DNA from 2 places in the Bacillus carboniphilus genome. Region 1 is predicted to be linked to the other one. Evidence: riboswitches for the same ligand, from Rfam matches in the RefSeq annotation. Region 1 holds a riboswitch; the other holds the start of a gene.
What was found. A riboswitch is a leader RNA that binds a small molecule or an ion and turns the genes downstream of it on or off. The one in region 1 is predicted to bind S-adenosylmethionine.
Positions count from the first base shown of each region.

Region 2: it holds a riboswitch for S-adenosylmethionine, as region 1 does, so the genes downstream of both, metK (methionine adenosyltransferase) here and LC087_RS10430 (methionine ABC transporter ATP-binding protein) in region 1, are expected to answer to the same signal.

Region 1 is NZ_CP129013.1:2,024,284-2,033,501, forward strand. It holds gene sufC (Fe-S cluster assembly ATPase SufC) at 1-144, opposite strand, end outside; gene LC087_RS10405 (carboxymuconolactone decarboxylase family protein) at 438-806, opposite strand; partial or broken gene metH (methionine synthase) at 872-4,258, opposite strand; gene LC087_RS10415 (methylenetetrahydrofolate reductase) at 4,255-5,160, opposite strand; partial or broken gene LC087_RS10420 (MetQ/NlpA family ABC transporter substrate-binding protein) at 5,255-6,068, opposite strand; partial or broken gene LC087_RS10425 (methionine ABC transporter permease) at 6,087-6,748, opposite strand; gene LC087_RS10430 (methionine ABC transporter ATP-binding protein) at 6,742-7,749, opposite strand; SAM riboswitch class I at 7,851-7,965, opposite strand; partial or broken gene LC087_RS10435 (O-acetylhomoserine aminocarboxypropyltransferase/cysteine synthase family protein) at 8,063-9,218, opposite strand, start outside.
Region 2 is NZ_CP129013.1:1,834,173-1,843,390, forward strand. It holds gene LC087_RS09330 (alpha/beta hydrolase) at 1-347, opposite strand, end outside; gene LC087_RS09335 (gamma carbonic anhydrase) at 552-1,070, shown strand; gene LC087_RS09340 (phosphatase PAP2 family protein) at 1,363-1,899, shown strand; gene LC087_RS09345 (glycosyltransferase family 4 protein) at 1,945-3,087, shown strand; gene asnB (asparagine synthase (glutamine-hydrolyzing)) at 4,003-5,880, opposite strand; gene metK (methionine adenosyltransferase) at 6,123-7,322, opposite strand; SAM riboswitch class I at 7,521-7,625, opposite strand; gene pckA (phosphoenolpyruvate carboxykinase (ATP)) at 8,096-9,218, shown strand, end outside.

The DNA.
Region 1 (9,218 bases):
GGATAATGTAGATTTTCCAGTTCCGTTCGGTCCCATAATCGCATGAAACTCTCCGCCGTTAATTTCAAGGTTAACACCTTTTAAGATTTCTTTTCCTTCTACAGAAACATGTAAATCCTTAATAACTAAAGTAGAACCTGCCATGTCAATACCCTCCATCAATCATATATTCATCAATTTAATAATTCTCATTTTATTCTCATTCTTATCTTATAACAAATTAAATTACATTACAACATATTGAATCCATCTTCATATTTACAAATGATTCCCTTATAAATAAATTGTTAAACAAGATGTCTATAACAATCATAAAACGAAATCGGCTATATTATCATAACAATTTATTATATATAATAGAAGAAACTCGTATATTAACCCAATTTATGTACACAAATAGTGAAGGACTATACCCTTAATAGGTATAGCCCTTAGCGTTATTGTTTATATTTGTTTAATTCCTTTATAGATTCTTGTAACAACGTAACTGATTGGCTCATAGCTGCTCCACCACCAAACGCTGCTGAAACACCTGCAACCTCCAATATTTCTTCTTCTGTTGCACCTTGATCGACGCAACCTTTTGTATGATATATCATACAGTATTCATCTTGAGTAGCAATACTAATTCCTAAGGCAATCAATTGCTTCTCTTTTTGAGAAAGAGAGCCTTCTTTGAAACATTCTTCTGTAAACTGATTATAGTGTCTAGCAAGTTCGGGCATCTTTTTCGAAAAAATACCTAATCCTGTTTTGTAATCATGCAAAGCAGCTTCTGTTGAAGTACTTGGTTGATAATGATCCATAATGGACACTCCATTCTTAACATTAGTCACCCATAGTATGCTTAAACTCTCCTTTTGTATTCAAGTTACACCATAAAATATTGAGCCTCGGGATGAGAAACGACAAAGGCAGAAACAGACGCCTCTGGTTCCATCATATAGCCCTCTGTTAGTGTCACACCAATATCTTGTGGCTGAAGAACATCAAAAAGTGCCTCTTGATCTTCAAGGTTAGGACAAGCTGGATATCCGAAAGAATATCGGCATGTTTTGTATTGTGCTTTTAATATATCCTTTATTGACAATCCCTCGTCAAAATATCCGAACTCTTCTCTAATGTTTTTATGAATGAACTCTGCTAATGCCTCTGCTACTTCTAACGCCAAGGCTTGAATGAGGTGTGATTTTAAATATTCGCCATTCTCTTTATACTCTCGTGACCTTTCACTTACACCTTCTCCAGCGGTTACCACCATTAAAGCAATACAATCTAAGTCGTTATACTGTTTAGGTCTTACATAATCTATAGATAGGTATTTATTTTTTGTTTGTCTTGGAAATTGAAATGTTTGAATGGTTTCATTTTTGACTTTATCGTACAGCACGACTTGATTTTTAAATGAATAAGCGTGAAAAAATTGATATTTTGCATTAAGTGTCATCAATTTATTTGTCTGTCTTATCTCTTCAATCATTTCAAGTATAGATGATTTCAATTCTTGTTTTTTTAATTGTGAAGTCGTTGGCTTCACCCCCTAAATGTTTACCTAATAACATTTTCCAATTAATATAAGAGATAACCTGATCAATTGGATAATCTTTATATAATTTAGGAGAAAAACAGTTAGGTAAAGAAATTTTATGATGATGAGAAATGGTAGGATTAACGACCAAGGCAGGAGGAACAAGTTGGTTTTTTTGCTTGCTTGTTTGTATCACTGGACTTTGTCGTTCAAGTTGATTTTCATTTTCAATGTTTTGTAATAGACGTAATCCACTCATGGCATCTTTTGCATAAAGAACGCTTCCCCCATATTGTGGTGCTATCTTTTCAGTTGTAAATTTTTTAGATAGCGCGGCTCCGCCTACTAATATAGGAATATCGATTCCTGCGGACTTTAAATCTTGAACGGTTAGCACCATTTGTTGAGCTGATTTCACTAACAACCCTGATAATCCAATCACATTCGGTTCTTCTTTTTTATAAGCCTCAATTAAACGATCTGAAGGAATCTTGATGCCTAAATTGATTACTTGATAACCGTTGTTCGACATAATGATATCCACTAGATTTTTTCCAATATCATGAACATCCCCTTTTACTGTCGCTAATAACACTTTTCCTTTATTAGCTACTTCTGTTTTATCCATCCACTTCTCCAGATAATAAACAGAGGTTTTCATTACTTCTGCAGACTGCAACACTTCAGCAACAATCAATTTATTATCATTAAACAACTCACCAACTTTTTGCATTCCTTTCATTAACGGCCCATTTATTATATCAAGAGGCGGCATTTCTTTCCTAACAAGATCCAAATCTTCTAGGAGTCCCTCCTTCGTTCCTTCCACAATACATTGGGCTAATCTGTCCTTTGGGTCTGTTAATAGACGTGATTTCTTTTCTGGAACTCTTTCTCTAAATAGATTAACAAACTCAGATACATCTTGTTCTAAAGTTCGAAACAATAAATTTTCAGATAACGTGATTTCTGACTCCGGAATCGAAGCATATCTGACTAGCTTTTCAGTATTTACAATGGCATAGTCTAATCCTGCTTTCGTACATTCATAAAGAAATACAGAATTGAGCACCTCTCTTCCTAGTGGAGGTAAGCCAAAAGAAATATTCGAAATTCCTAGTATGGTCAAGCATTGAGGAAATATCTTTTTAATTTCAATAATCGCTTCAATCGTCGCATTTGGCGATCCTTTATAGTTTGCATCACCAGTTGCAATTGGGAAAACTAAAGGGTCAAAGATGATATCCGAAGGGTGAACTTCATACTGTTCGATTAAAATATGATAAGACCTCGAAGCAATTTCTATTTTTCTTTCTGTTGAAATGGCCATCCCTTTTTCATCAATTAAACCAACCACTAAAGCTGCCCCGTATTTCTTAGCTAAAGGAATAACCTTTTCAAACCTTTCAGTTCCATCTTCTAAATTTATCGAATTAATAATGGATTTTCCTTGAGTATATTTCAATGCTAACTCAATCACTTTTTCATCAGTAGAATCAATTACCAAAGGAACTTTAAGAAGTTTGGTTGCAATTTTAAGGAATTCTTCCATATCTTTTTCTTCTTCTCTATCTGGGTTAGCTAAGCATATATCAATCACATGAGCCCCTTTTTTCACTTGAGAACGAGCAATTTCCGCAAGGCCTTTTCATATTCACCATCTACAATTAACTTTTTAAACTTCCTAGATCCGATGACATTTGTCCTCTCTCCAACAAATATCGGTGTCTCTTTAGGGTCGTAGTGCAATCGTTCAATTCCAGATACAGAATGCAAATGAAGAACTCGCTTTTGTGTTTGAATGGGGTATTTATTTAACATTTCCCTCAATGATTTAATATGTTCAGGTGTTGTGCCACAACAACCTCCTATTATATCGACCCAACCATTCTTAACAAATTCCTCTAACTTCTTTGATAATGATAGGGGTGTTTCATGATAGGTTCCGTTTTCATCAGGTAATCCAGCGTTAGGATAACATAATATGCGAGTATTAGAGATCGAAGATAACGTTCTTATATGATCCTTCATAAAATCGGGACCAGTTGCGCAGTTCATTCCGACAGCTGTTGGGTTTAAGTGCTCAATCGATGTATAGAACGAATCGATTGCTTGACCGGCTAACATGGTTCCCATCGGTTCAATTGTTGCAGAGATGAAAATAGGCACTCTTTCGTTTCGGTCAGCAAACACTTGATTAATTCCTATCCCTGCTGCCTTTACATTTCTTGTATCTTGGGAGGTTTCAAGTAATAAACAGTCCACTTTGCCCATTAATAAGGAATTAGCTTGATCATAATAGTTGGAAACGAGTTGATCAAAGCTCACTCCTCCAGTTACAGAAAGAGCTTTCGTCGTAGGGCCCATTGCTCCAGCAACAAATACTTGCCTTCCATACTTTTCTTCATATAATTGAACGGCTCCTTTTGCTAATTGTGCTCCTTTTAAAGTAATTTGATGGGCAAGATTTTCTAATCCATATTCAGATAACACTATTGTTGTAGAACCAAATGTGTTCGTACAAATAATATCTGACCCTGCCTCTAAATATCGTAGGTGAATAGATTCAATGATTTGGGGTTGAGTGAGATTTAAATATTCATTACACCCTTCATAAATATCTCCTCCAAAGTCTTCTGAATTAAGGTTCGCTTGTTGTAACAACGTTCCCATTGCACCATCTAACAATAGTGTTTTGCTTTTTATTTGTGACGAGAGTCTATCCTTCATAAAAGCACCTCTTTTTTCATATGACTACAAATTTCAGCGGTGATATCATATTTCATAAAAGGTGTGATTAAATAAAGTCCTTTAAAGAACCGTCTTGCATATTCTGCTAAGTTAATCGCAATTTCGATCCCTGCTTTTTTAGCATCATCACCCTTATATTTCGCCATGGTACTTAAAATATCTGAAGGGATATTAACCCCCGAAACATATTGATCAAGAAACTGAGCATTTTTAAAGGAAACAAGTGGCATAATGCCTATAAATATAACAGTGTCCTTTACATAAGTTTCAATCGATTCTGCAAACCTCGTTATCATCTCTTTAGAATAAAAAGGCTGTGTTAAGAAGAAACGACAACCTGCCTTTATTTTTAGATCTATTCTCTCCAGTGAAGGTGAACCATACTTTCCCTGATTAATAGCTCCCCCTATTTTAAAAACCGTTTTGCTTTTCATCTGATCACCCGAAAAAAATTGGCCATCATTTAATCCTTTCACTTTATTCATTAGGTTAATAGAGTTTGTTTCAAACACCGCTTTTGACTGAGGCAGATCGCCTGATCTTGGAGGATCACCTGTAACAATCATTACCTTATCAAGACCTAATATGTGAAGGCCGAGGAATCTCGACTGTTGACCAATAAGGTTTCGATCTCTACAAGCGATATGAACAAGAGGATTAAAGCTCGTCTCCGATTTTATGATGGAGGCAACTACTGTATTACAAATTCGTGAATAAGACATGGAATTGTCTGCTATTGTTATCGTATCAGCTCCTGCTTTTTCGAGTTCTTTAACCCCTCTTAAATACTCGCTTAGGTTCGGTTCCTTCGGAGGATCTAATTCCACAATGACAGTCGTTCGATCTCCCGCTGATTCTATATAGCAAGATTCCTTTTCCACATCTCCCTCTCCTTTTTTTAATATTCAGATATTTAAACTAACACTATGCAAGTGAAAGCGCTTTTCATCACCCTCACTTGCCATTTTCACTTTATTAATTAGCTGGTAAAACGGTTCCCTGGTATTCCTCTTCAATGAACGTTTGAATTTCTTCTGATTGTAAAACCTCAACAAGAACTTTAATTTTCTCTTTCTCCTTATCTTCTGACCTTACAACAATAAGGTTCGCATAAGGATTATCCACACCAGATTCTAGCTCAATCGCATCCACTGCTGGATTTAACCCACCATCTAACGCAAGATTTCCATTGATTAGAATTGCATCTGCTTCATCGTTTTCATATGCCTTCGTTAACAGAGCTGGTTCTACATCAGTTTGAAAAGAAAATTTTTTAGGATTTTCCGCAATATCATCTACTGTAGCTTGCCGATTTCTCGACTTCATCTTTCAATGAAATAAGCCCTTTTTCTTCTAATAAAGATAGGATGCGACCATGATCTGAAACCGAATTACTCATCAAAATAGAGGCTCCTTCAGGCAGCTCTTCTAAAGAAGAATAACGTTTCGAATAAACGCCAATTGGCTCAATGTGGACGGCTCCTACACTAACAAAGTCATATTCATGTTCTTCTTTTTGAAGCTCTAAATAAGGGGTATGTTGAAAATAATTTGCATCAATCTCCCCTTCATTTAAGCTTTTATTAGGAAGCACATAATCGGTAAACTCAACAATTTCCAACTCATACCCTTTTTCCTCAAGCAAGTTTTTCGCTTCTTCTAAAATTTCCACATGTGGCACGGGAGAGGCACCTACTTTAATTACATTCTCTGAATCAGCCGATGTTCCACACCCAGTTATAAATAAGAATAAAGCTCCTAACGTTAGTGAAAACAATAATTTCTTCATATTTTTTCCTCCTCTATGTTATCTTTTATCTAATTTGTTTGATGTATAGTCACCTATAAATTGAATGATAAAAACGATCAATAAGATTATTAATGTTGCAACGATTGTGACATCCCCTCTATTTCTTTGAAACCCCTCCAAATAAGCTAAGTTGCCTAATCCTCCAGCCCCAACCACACCTGCCATTGCAGTATAACCGACGAGCGCAATAGCCGTAACAGTTAAACTTGACACAAGAGTGGTAATGATTCTGGAATTAACACTTTATAAATAATTTTAAATGAATGAGTGCCCATTGATTTGGCTGCTTCAATTACACCTTTGTCAATTTCTCGAAGCGATGTCTCTACCATTCGTCCAAAAAAAGGAGCGGAACCAATAATGAGTGCTGGCAAGGCAGCATTCGCTCCTAACATGGAACCTACAATCACTTTTGTAAAAGGTAAAAGTAAAATAATTAGGATGATAAAAGGAATTGAACGAGACGTATTAACTACTCCTGCAATGATTGCATTTACACTTTTGTTCTCCCACAAGTTATCCTTTGAAGTTAAGAAGAGTAACACTCCAAGAATAAAGCCAAACATACAGGTAAATACAACAGAGATTGCGGTCATATAAATGGTTTCTAAAGTAGCTTCAAGCACTTTATCCCAATTTACATTTTCAAACTTCAACATGCGTGCACCTCTACTTTAACCTGTTCATCATTCAACAGTTGTTGCGTTTCTACTACCTCTTCAATTGTCCCATCTATATGAACGATCATCGTTCCAAAAGCGCCTTTTTGTGTATAAGAAATGTTTGCTTGTAAAACATTCATGTCAACCTTCAATTTTTCAATAACTACAGCTAGTATCGGCTGACTAACGGAAGCGCCTGTAAAGGTAAGTTGCAGTAAAAAACCCTTTTTATATAAAGCTTGCAATTCTGCGAGTGATTCTGAACCTCCAGAGATTTGCTTTACAAATTTTTTCGTTATTGGTTGAATGGGATCTTTAAAAACTTTTAAAACATCTCCCTCTTCAACCACGTTGCCATTCTCCATAACCGCAACTTTATGACAAATTTTTTTGATGACATGCATTTCATGAGTTATTAACACAATCGTTAATCCTAATGATTGATTAATATCTACTAACAGTTGTAATATCGAATCTGTTGTCTGTGGATCTAAGGCAGAAGTGGCTTCATCACACAATAGTACTTGAGGATGATTGGCTAATGCTCTAGCAATACCCACTCTTTGCTTTTGACCTCCACTAAGTTGAGACGGATAAGCATTTTCTCGCCCCTCCAATCCAACTAATTGAACCAATTCTTCCACTCTTTGAAGCCTTTCCTTTTTAGGTACTCCTGCAATTTCTAGAGAAAAAGAAATGTTCTCTTTCACAGTTCTAGACCACAAAAGATTAAAATGCTGAAAGACCATTCCTATTTCTTTTCTTTGTTTTCTTAATTCTTTTTCATTTAACTTGCTAAGATTTAGTTGACCAATGTGAACTTCACCTTCAGTAGGTGTTTCCAACCCATTTAACAAGCGAATTAACGTACTTTTTCCCGCCCCACTGTAACCTACTATTCCATATATTTCACCTTTATTGATTTTTAAATTAATATCATCTAATGCTTTTATAGCACCACTTCCATATTCTTTACTAATGTTTGTTAGCGTGATCATTGCTTCACCTTCCCTCATGTTGAAAATGACTGTTAAATAAAACAAAATGCCTTTCCGCATATAAGCAGAAAGGCATTTTAAATTACGTATTAAAAACCTTTCCCTCATCTTTCAAAGCGAGTATAATTCGCATTGCGTGATTTGGCACCATTTCAATATTTCATTGACGGTTGCCGGGCTTCATAGGGCACTTCCCTCCACCTCTCTAAATAAGAGAAAATAACTTTTATTCAATTTTAACGTACTTATTTAACATGAGAGAATTCTATCACGGGTCAAAAATAGTGTCAACAAAAAATTCTTTACGTTACTCCTATTTCACACTCGATGCATATTCTAAAACCTTTTTAAAGGCTTGATCTAGATCCTTTATAAGGTCATCAATGTGCTCGATGCCCACAGATAATCGAATCAAATCTTCAGTCACTCCTGAATCGGTCAATCCTTCATCACTCAATTGTTGATGAGTTGTACTTGTAGGATGAATAATTAAGCTCTTTGCATCTCCAACATTTGCCACATGTGACCATAGGTGAACTGAGTTAATAAATTGCTCTCCTGCTGCTCTTCCGCCTTCAATCCCAAAGACAATAACAGAACCGGCACCTTTAGGTAAATATTTAGTGGCTAATTCTTTTGTCGGATGTTCATCTAATTCAGGATAAGTCACCCAAGTTACTTGTGGGTGTTTTAGTAAATACTTCACTAACAAGCGTGTATTTCGGATATGTTCCTTTATTCTCACATGTAGTGTCTCTAGACCTAAACTAAATTGAAAAGCATGGTATGGACTTAAAGCAGGTCCAAGATCTCTTAGAAGCTGTACTCGCGCTTTTGTTATGAAAGCTGCTTTAGGGACGTCCCTAGCATAAACAATCCCATTATAGCTTTCATCAGGTTGAATAAGGCTTGGAAACTTTTCTGAATTCCAATCAAAATTCCCACCATCAACAATAATTCCTCCTAATGTAGTCCCATTTCCTAGTAACCATTTCGTTGCAGAATGAATGACAATATCAGCCCCATGTTCAATCGGCCTACATAAATAAGGAGTAGCAAAAGTATTATCAATAATTAATGGAATTCCTGCTTCATGAGCAACTTCAGCAACAGCTTCAATATCGAGGACAACTAAGCTAGGATTGCCAATGGTTTCTGCAAAAATCGCTTTCGTTTTCGAAGTTATAGCTTGCCTAAAGTTTTCTGGGTCAGTCGGATCAACAAACGTCACTTTAATTCCGTACTTAGGTAAGGTTACCGCAAATAAATTGTATGTTCCTCCATATAAGGTTGAGGCTGAAACAATTTCATCCCCTGCTTCTGCTATGTTTAAGATCGATAAAGTAATGGCGCCATCCCGCTGGCAACTGCTAAACTACCAATTCCTCCTTCAAGAGCGGAAATTCGCTCTTCAAGTACCGTGACTGTAGGATTATGAATTCGAGTGTAAATATAACCAGGCTCTTTCA
Region 2 (9,218 bases), 190 kb from region 1:
CCTAAACATGGAGAGGATAAAACAATACAATTTATGTTTACCTCTGTTTCTTGAAGACTTCGAATAGTGACCAACCCCCCCATACTGTGACCTAAAAGCGCAATTGGTAACTTATATGTTTGAGCCTCTCTAATCCAATTACCTACTTCTTCAATATACTCATCAAAGGCTTCAATATGTCCTCTTCTCCTCGTTGTTAATCCTTGGCCTGGCAAGTCACCCATTATTACATGGTATCCTGTTGATCTCCACATCTCAACTAGCCACTTGTACCTTCCATGATACTCAAAGGCTCCGTGAACAATAACAATGACTGCTTTAGGCTTATCCGCTAACCACCTTTTCAACCTTCTCCCTCCTTCTTAGAAAATAGTTAAGAAATACAAACTTGGATGTGTCACAGTGTTCTTCTATAGAGATACACACCTTAAAAAAATCTCGATTTTTAGTCAATGTTCACAAGAATAAATACTTACCTTTTTCCATTCAATTATTTAAAGATATAATGAATAAGGATATTACATAACTTATTTAAGAAAGGATGTTTTAACTTGATCTATCCTTACAAAGAGTTTATACCAAAAATCGCTGATACAGCTTATATTGCAAATTATGTCACAATAACAGGTAACGTGAAAATTGGCGAGTACACGTCAATTTGGTTCAATACCGTAATTAGAGGTGATGTCGCTCCTACCATCATTGGTGACCGTGTGAACATTCAAGATCAGTGTTGCCTTCATCAAAGTCCTAACCATGATTTAATTATCGAAGACGATGTAACAGTTGGACATCAAGCGATGCTACACAGCTCGATTATTCGAAAAAAAGCGTTAATTGGAATGGGCTCAACAATTTTAGATGGAGCAGAAATTGGCGAGGGGGCATTTGTTGGTGCAGGAAGTCTTGTGCCTCCAGGCAAGAAAATACCTCCACATACTTTAGCATTTGGCAGACCCGCCAAAGTCATACGACAATTGACGGAAGAAGATAAAAAAGATATGCAACGTATTCGGAGAGAATATGTTGAAAAAGGGATGTACTATAAGGAAATGACACCTATTGAGTAAAATTGTGAAGTGACTTTGTAAAAATTGTTTTTTCAATAGAAAACCTATTCCTATGTTTGTCACTTCTTGTGACAAACATAGTTCAACAACGTAACTTGTGAATGCTTTTTGTGTCAAAGAAAACCTTCAACTAGTTTATGATAATAAACGTAAGAGTAGATAAAAAAATTACAAAAACCATAAAAATCTTAACATAACTTTTGCATCACCAAAAAAATCCTTTGCTAAAATTGACATACTATTACTCTGTAGAGGGGTTAATTTAATAATAAAGAAAAAGGGGTTTAAAACGGTGACAAAATTTATAGATAGTATCCATGCGTTTGAGTGTCAGATTTTTCGTTTCATAAACAGTCATTTTGAACAAAAAATTTTAAATATGTACTTTCGATCTGTAACTCATCTTGGTGGTGCCACATATACAATAATGGCCTGTCTGTTTTTCATTGTATTTATGAAAGACCCCTTTCAATTAGCTGGAATAGCTAGTGGTATCGCTCTTTTATTAAGCCACATACCTGTTGCCATTATTAAAAAATTTTATCCAAGAAAACGACCTTATTTATCTATATCTGATGTAAATATCCCCAAAAATCCATTACAAGACTACTCTTTTCCATCTGGACATACAACAGCTATATTTTCAATTACCATTCCGTTTATGGTCCTATTTCCATATACAATATTGTTTTTACTTCCTTTAGCAATGAGTATTGGACTTTCAAGAGTCTTTCTAGGCCTCCACTATCCTTCAGATGTTCTAGCCGGATGTGTCTTAGGAACAACAGTAGGTTTGGTTAGTGTAAGAGTAATTGAAGGACTCATTTAATATATTGATTGAAAAAGGAAAATGGAATAAGGAGGGATTCACAAAATGAAAGTTGCTATTTTTACTGACACTTATGCTCCTGAAGTAAATGGAGTAGCAAAAACATTAAAACGTTTTACTGATCACCTATCAAAAAGAGGACACCTTTTCAAAGTATTTGCACCTACACCCGAAACAAAGGAACCGTTAAGCTCAAACCATATTCATCATTTTACTAGCTTTCCTTTTATCTTTTATCCAGAGTGCCGTTTTGCTTTTCCTAATATGCTATCCGTAAAATCACAATTGCAAAAGTTCAATCCTGATATTATTCACGTAGCTACACCATCCAGTGTTGGTCTATGTGGGCTTCACTATGCAAAAAAATTAAATTATCCTCTAGTGGGTTCCTATCACACGAATTTTGATCAGTACCTTGAGTATTACGACTTACAAATTTTCTCTAAAATTTTATGGAAGTATATGCACTGGTTCCATCAACCTCTTGAAAAAATTTTTGTTCCTTCTCTATCTACGAAAGAACTCCTCCTAAGTCAAGATTTTCAAAACATTCACATTTGGTCTCGAGGCGTAAATACACATTCTTTTCACCCTTCAAAAAATAAAAAACAGCAGTTGAAAGACCGCTATCACATTAAACAACCTTATTTACTTACGTATGTAGGTCGACTAGCGCCAGAAAAAGATATCAAGACTTTATTATCAATTATGAAAAAACTTTCCTCTAGAAGCGATGTTCATTGGCTCATAGTTGGTGACGGACCATCAAAATCCTTTCTACAGGAACGTTCTCCAAGTAATGTAACCTTTACAGGGTATCTTTCAGGTGAAGAATTAGCTATGGCGTATGCTAGCTCAGATACTTTTGTCTTTCCTTCTTCAACTGAAACCTTTGGAAATGTTGTATTAGAATCGTTAGCATCTGGTACTGCAGTTGTGACTGCAAATGCTGGAGGGGTGAAAAGCATTATTCAAAATAGAAAAACAGGAGTATTATGTGAACCAAAAGAGACTGAGGATTTTACAAATGCTATTAATATGTTATTAGATCACCCTTCTTTAAGGAAACAAATGGAAAAAGAGGCTCGTAACTATGCTTTGACCCAAGAATGGGAGCAAATATTAGATAACTTAATTGATGAATATTTCGAAGTGATTAATCAGAAAAAAATAATCAAATATGCATAAGAAAAGCGCAAGCGCCCGTTTAGCGACGCAGGTGCTTATAGACCCCCGCATGAGATAAAGGAAACACGAATAGCCGCAGGCTTCGATGTTGACTTATCGTAGAGAGGAGGGCGAAGCAACACCAGTCGCTGGGCGCTGGAGCTAGACAAAAATAAAAGCACCATCCGAATAAGGACAGATTTTTTATACTTTCTTACTCTGTAAGAAAAGCGCAAGCGCCCGTTTAGCAACGAAGGGGCTTGAGTACTCCGTATGAGATAAAGGAAACACGAATAGCCGGAAAGCGGAGGATCTACTAACTACTGCCACGTCTTGTGGCAAACGTAGATCCACCTCCCTCCTGGAGGCGTCTCCGTTGACTTATCATAAGGAGGAGGGCGAGGGATAATGAACGTCAACTAAGTTCAGCCACATCCTGTGACTAACGTTGACGCTAGCACATCGTGTACGTCGGAGTTGCTGGGCGCTGGAGCTAGACAACGATGAAAGCACCATCCGAATAAGGACAGATTTTTATACTTTCTTACTCTGTAAGAAAGGCGCAAACACCCGTCTAGCGACGCAGGTGCTGATAGACCCCCGCATGAGATAAAGGAAACACGAAAAGCCGGAAAGCGGAGGATCTACTAACTACTGCCACGTCGCGCGAGCAAACGTAGATCCACCTCCCTCCTGGAGGCGTCTCCGTTGACTTATCGTAGAGACATTGGAACATCAACTAAAGACGCCCACGTCCTGTGGGCAACGTTGACGCTATCACTTCCTGTGAACGTTTCTGGGCAATGGAGCTAGACAAGAATTAAGGACCTATTTATATACTCCCTTACTCTGAAAGAAAGGCGTAGGTACAACTTTAGCCCCACCTCCATAGCTAAAGGAATGGAGGTGGGGCTATTTTTTATGACTTTCAAGAATTTAAACAAATAACTTTTTTTCATCGATTTTACTATCTTGTTCAACAGCCATTTGCAGCCATAAACAGAAGCAAAGAACGGTCCATAATTTTCGACTATGATCTTTCTTTTCCATACGATGCTCCTCAAGTAAAGATAAAATATAATCTTTATCCATGAAAAAGCCAATTGGCGATTCTGTTATGACTTCTTTTGCCCAATGATACCTTGTCCCTTTTAGCCACACACGAATCGGTACTGGAAATCCAAGCTTTCTCCTATTGACCACGTGTTCAGGAATAATATCAGCAAAAGCCTTTCTTAATATTTGCTTGGTCCCTACTTTCGATACTTTCTCTTCCACTGCCAATTTTGAGGCTACCTTCCAAACTTCAATGTCTAAAAACGGTACGCGAAGCTCTAAGGAATGAGCCATTGACATTTTATCAGCTTTAACTAGAATATCACCTCTAAGCCAAGTCATCATATCAATGTATTGCATTTTTGATATATCATCTAAATGCTTCACATTATGATAAAGAGGATTCGTGACATCTGTAAATGAACTTGAAAGAGTATGACTAAAAAGGGATTGCTTCTCTTTATCATTCGCAAATATTTTTGCGTTACCGATGTAACGTTCTTCTAATTGAGTATTCGCTCTTTGCAAGAAACTTTTTCCTTTCATTCCTTCGGGAAGAACAGTTGCTATTTGGAGAAGGGCCTTCTTCAATCCGTTAGGAATATTTTTGAAAGGGGCTATACTAAGAGGCTCTTGATAAATATTATAACCACCAAAGAGTTCATCTGCTCCTTCACCTGATAAAACTACCTTTACATGTTTACTAGCTTCTTTAGCAACAAAATAAAGGGGGATAGCAGCTGGATCTGCAACAATATCATCTAGATGCCAAATAATTTTCGGTAATGCTTCGAAAAATTCTTCTTCACTGATCGTATATGGAAAATGATCCACTTTTAATGTTTGAGCAGTTTTTATTGCAACATCCATTTCACTGTAACCAGTATCAGCGAAATCTACACTGAATGTTTTTATAGAAGGTGCTAGTTTACTTGCTATAGTAGCAACTATAGTTGAATCAATTCCACCCGATAAGAAGGAGCCAACTGGAACATCACTTCGCATATGATAAGAAACTGATTCTTCTACAGTTTCTCTTACTTCCTTTATTAATCGATCTCTTTCTACAGACTTTGGGTGGAAATTTGGATGAAAATATTCTACAACCTGCAAAGACTCATTTGGGCGCCATGTAAAGTAACTTCCTGGAGAAATTTTGGATATTTCTTTTACAATTGTGTTTGGTTCGGGTACGTACTGAAAAGATGTATAGTGTTCCAGAGATTGTTCATTTATGCTTGAATTTTTTAAGAAAGGCATTAACCCTTTTGATTCAGAAGCAAAAGCAATCCCTTGTACCGTTTCAATCATGTATAAAGGTTTAATCCCAAAATAGTCCCTTGCTCCAAATAATTCATTTCGCTCTGTATCCCAAATAAGAAAAGCAAACATCCCTCTTAATTCATGTACCACTTTTTCTTTCATTACTGAATAAAGGGCCACAATCACCTCTGTATCACTATTAGTATTTAATGTAACTCCTAGATCCTCTAGTTTCTTTTGCAACTGTTTATGATTATATATTTCCCCATTAAAAACAATCCAATAGCGACCATCTCCAAAGGTAAGAGGCTGTTTTCCTCCAGCTAAATCAACAATACTTAATCTTCTAAAAGCTAACGAAATATAATCATTATGATAATAGCCTTCATCATCAGGGCCTCGATGTATAATTTTACGACTTGCCTGTTCAATGTGCTCAATACGTTGTTCTTTATATTTTTTACTATGATCAAAAACACCTATAAACCCACACATTAACTTTTTCCTCCTTATCAAATTGTATCTATAATTATTCCAAAGATGGCTATAGTTTTAGTCAATAACCCATTAATTATATAAGAAAAAAAGAGCAACTTTAAAGTATCAAAAAAAAAACATATTTTATTAAATTATTCCCAAAATGCATTACTATATGGGGTTATAGCGAATAAATTTTTTCAAAAAAAGTGACTTCTGTTAAAAATAGAAGTCACTTTTACATAAATTTCACTCTTTATTTAGTTTTGTGCTTGTGCTTTTAATTGACTTGCTTTATCAGTTCGTTCCCAAGGAAGATCAATATCTGTTCGCCCAAAATGTCCATAAGCAGCAGTCTGTTTATAAATAGGTCTTCTCAAATCTAACATTTTGATAATCCCAGCTGGACGCAAATCAAAGTTTTCTCTGACAATATCCACTAGAATATTTTCAGGTACAATTCCTGTTCCGAATGTATTAATAGAAATTGAAACAGGCTGGGCAACACCAATGGCATAGGCTAGTTGAACCTCACATTTATCTGCTAACTGTGCTGCGACTATATTTTTAGCAACATATCTTGCTGCATATGCAGCAGAACGGTCTACTTTCGTAGCATCCTTTCCTGAAAATGCGCCTCCACCGTGGCGAGCATATCCACCATACGTATCAACAATAATTTTTCGGCCTGTTAGTCCTGCGTCTCCTTGAGGTCCACCAATAACAAAACGGCCAGTTGGATTAATAAAATATTTCGTGTCCTCATCGATTAGCTCTTTTGGAACAACTGGATCAATGACATATTCCTTTAGGTTTCTTTGGATTTGTTCTAATGAAACTTCTGGATGATGTTGAGTAGAAATCACAATGGTATCAATACGAACAGGTTTATCATTTTCATCATATTCAACAGTAACCTGTGTTTTTCCATCTGGACGCAAATAAGGGAGAATCTCTTCTTTCCTAGTTTCTGTTAAACGTCTAGCAAGCTTATGAGCTAAGGAAATAGGAAGAGGCATATATTCTTTTGTTTCATTACATGCATAGCCAAACATTAACCCTTGGTCACCAGCACCAATTGCCTCAATTTCCTCATCACTCATTTGACCTTCTCGTGCTTCTAATGCTTGGTCTACACCCATTGCGATATCAGCAGATTGTTCATCGATCGACGTTAAAACGGCACATGTCTCAGAATCAAATCCATATTTTGCTCTTGTATATCCAATTCCTTTAACTGTTTCACGAACAATTTTAGGGATATCCACATATGTATTTGTCGTAATTTCACCGGATACCAGTACTAAACCTGTTGTTACAGATGTTTCACAGGCTACTCGAGCATTTGGGTCATTCTTTAAGATTGCATCTAAAATTGAATCAGATATTTGATCACAAATTTTATCAGGGTGTCCCTCTGTTACTGATTCAGATGTAAATAAGCGTCGTAAGTTTGTCATCAATACTCCTCCTTAAGTTATATATAATCATGACGGATGATTCTTCTCTTATATAAACAGAACTCTAAAGGAACAATACTATTATTCCCTTTCATTCAACAGGTATTTCCCTAAATTGCAAGCAAAAACATCACAGAAATAAAAAAACCTTTCCATCATAATAATGAGGAAAGGGGGTGTTTACATCGTTTCCTTTCACTCTTATCGATCAAGGAATGTCCTTGCATCAGGTTAGCACCTTTTCACTACGTGAAGGTTGCTGGGTTTCATTGGGGCTGTCCCTCCACCTGCTCAGGATAAGAGAATATCCGTTTAAACATCTTAAATCACAAATGCCCTTTATGTCAAACTATACGTGTCTCAACTAATGAAATGTAAGGGTCATTACTTAACAAAGAAGGCAGTCGATTAACTCCATGACCTACTTTTCTCTTCAATAATACTTCATACAGTAACTAGACCATACTTCACCCACGCCTTCAAGTCACCCTTTAGAACTCATAATTTAACTCGACTTAAAGTTTTATTGTTATACAACAAATATATTGCCAATCAAACCATAAACCGATTTAAACATCCCACTAATAAATATCCGACAAAGCTAAAAAATAGGTTTCACTCTTCTTTTTACTGACACAAACTAAAGCTACATATAATTAAAGGTACTTTATCCATTTAAACTTGGAAATTTTTCTTTAATTAGTATAGACTATTCATTTAAATGTGTTATACTATTTATAATCATTCAACTACTATAAAAAGGATGGTATACCATGAATAAAGTAGATATTCGCTCTGAACTGAATCATTTGGTCAATAATCCAAATACTTATCATAATTTACCGGTCTCTCGTCTTGTTGAACTCGTTTTAGAAAGAAATGAAGGAATATTGACTTCCACAGGTGCAATCCGTGCAACCACTGGAAAATATACAGGTCGATCACCTAAAGATAAATTTATTGTAGAAGAAGAAAGTGTAAAGAATAAAATAGATTGGGGATCAGTTAATCAACCGATCTCTGAAGAGATTTTTGAAAAACTTTATACAAAAGTGATCGACTATTTAAAGGCAAAGAATGAACTTTTTTTGTTTAAAGGGTTTGCAGGAGCAGATTCAAAATACAGATTACCCATTCAAACTATTAATGAATTTGCATGGCATAATTTATTTGCCCATCAATTGTTCATTCGAGCAACAGATGAGGAATTAGTTGACCATAAAAACCCATTTACAATTATATCTGCACCTACTTTCAAAGCAGATCCAATTAAAGATGGTACTCATTCAGAAGCGTTTATTATGGTTTCTTTTGAAAAACGCATTATTCTAATTGGGGGAACTGAATATGCGGGTGAAATGAAAAAATCGATCTTCTCAATTATGAACTACTTACTACCTGAACAAGGTGTCTTATCTATGCATTGCTCTGCAAATGTAGGTCTAGAAGGGGACGTCGCTTTATTCTTCGGACTATCAGGAACGGGAAAAACAACATTGTCTGCCGATCCAAATCGCCGTCTAATCGGTGATGATGAACACGGTTGGTCTAACTCAGGTATCTTTAACATTGAAGGTGGTTGCTATGCAAAATGCATCAAACTTTCTCATGAAAAAGAACCACAAATTTTTGATGCCATTCGTTTTGGTTCAGTCTTAGAAAATGTCGTGATTGACGATAAAATGAGAGAGGCGGATTATGATCGAAGTGACTATACGGAGAATACTCGTGCTGCCTATCCTCTTGAAGCAATGGATAACATTGTGTTACCTAGCGTAGCAGGACACCCATCAACCATTATCTTTTTAACTGCTGATGCAACAGGAGTCTTACCTCCTATTAGTAAGCTTACTAAAGAGCAGGCCATGTATCACTTTTTAAGTGGTTACACAAGTA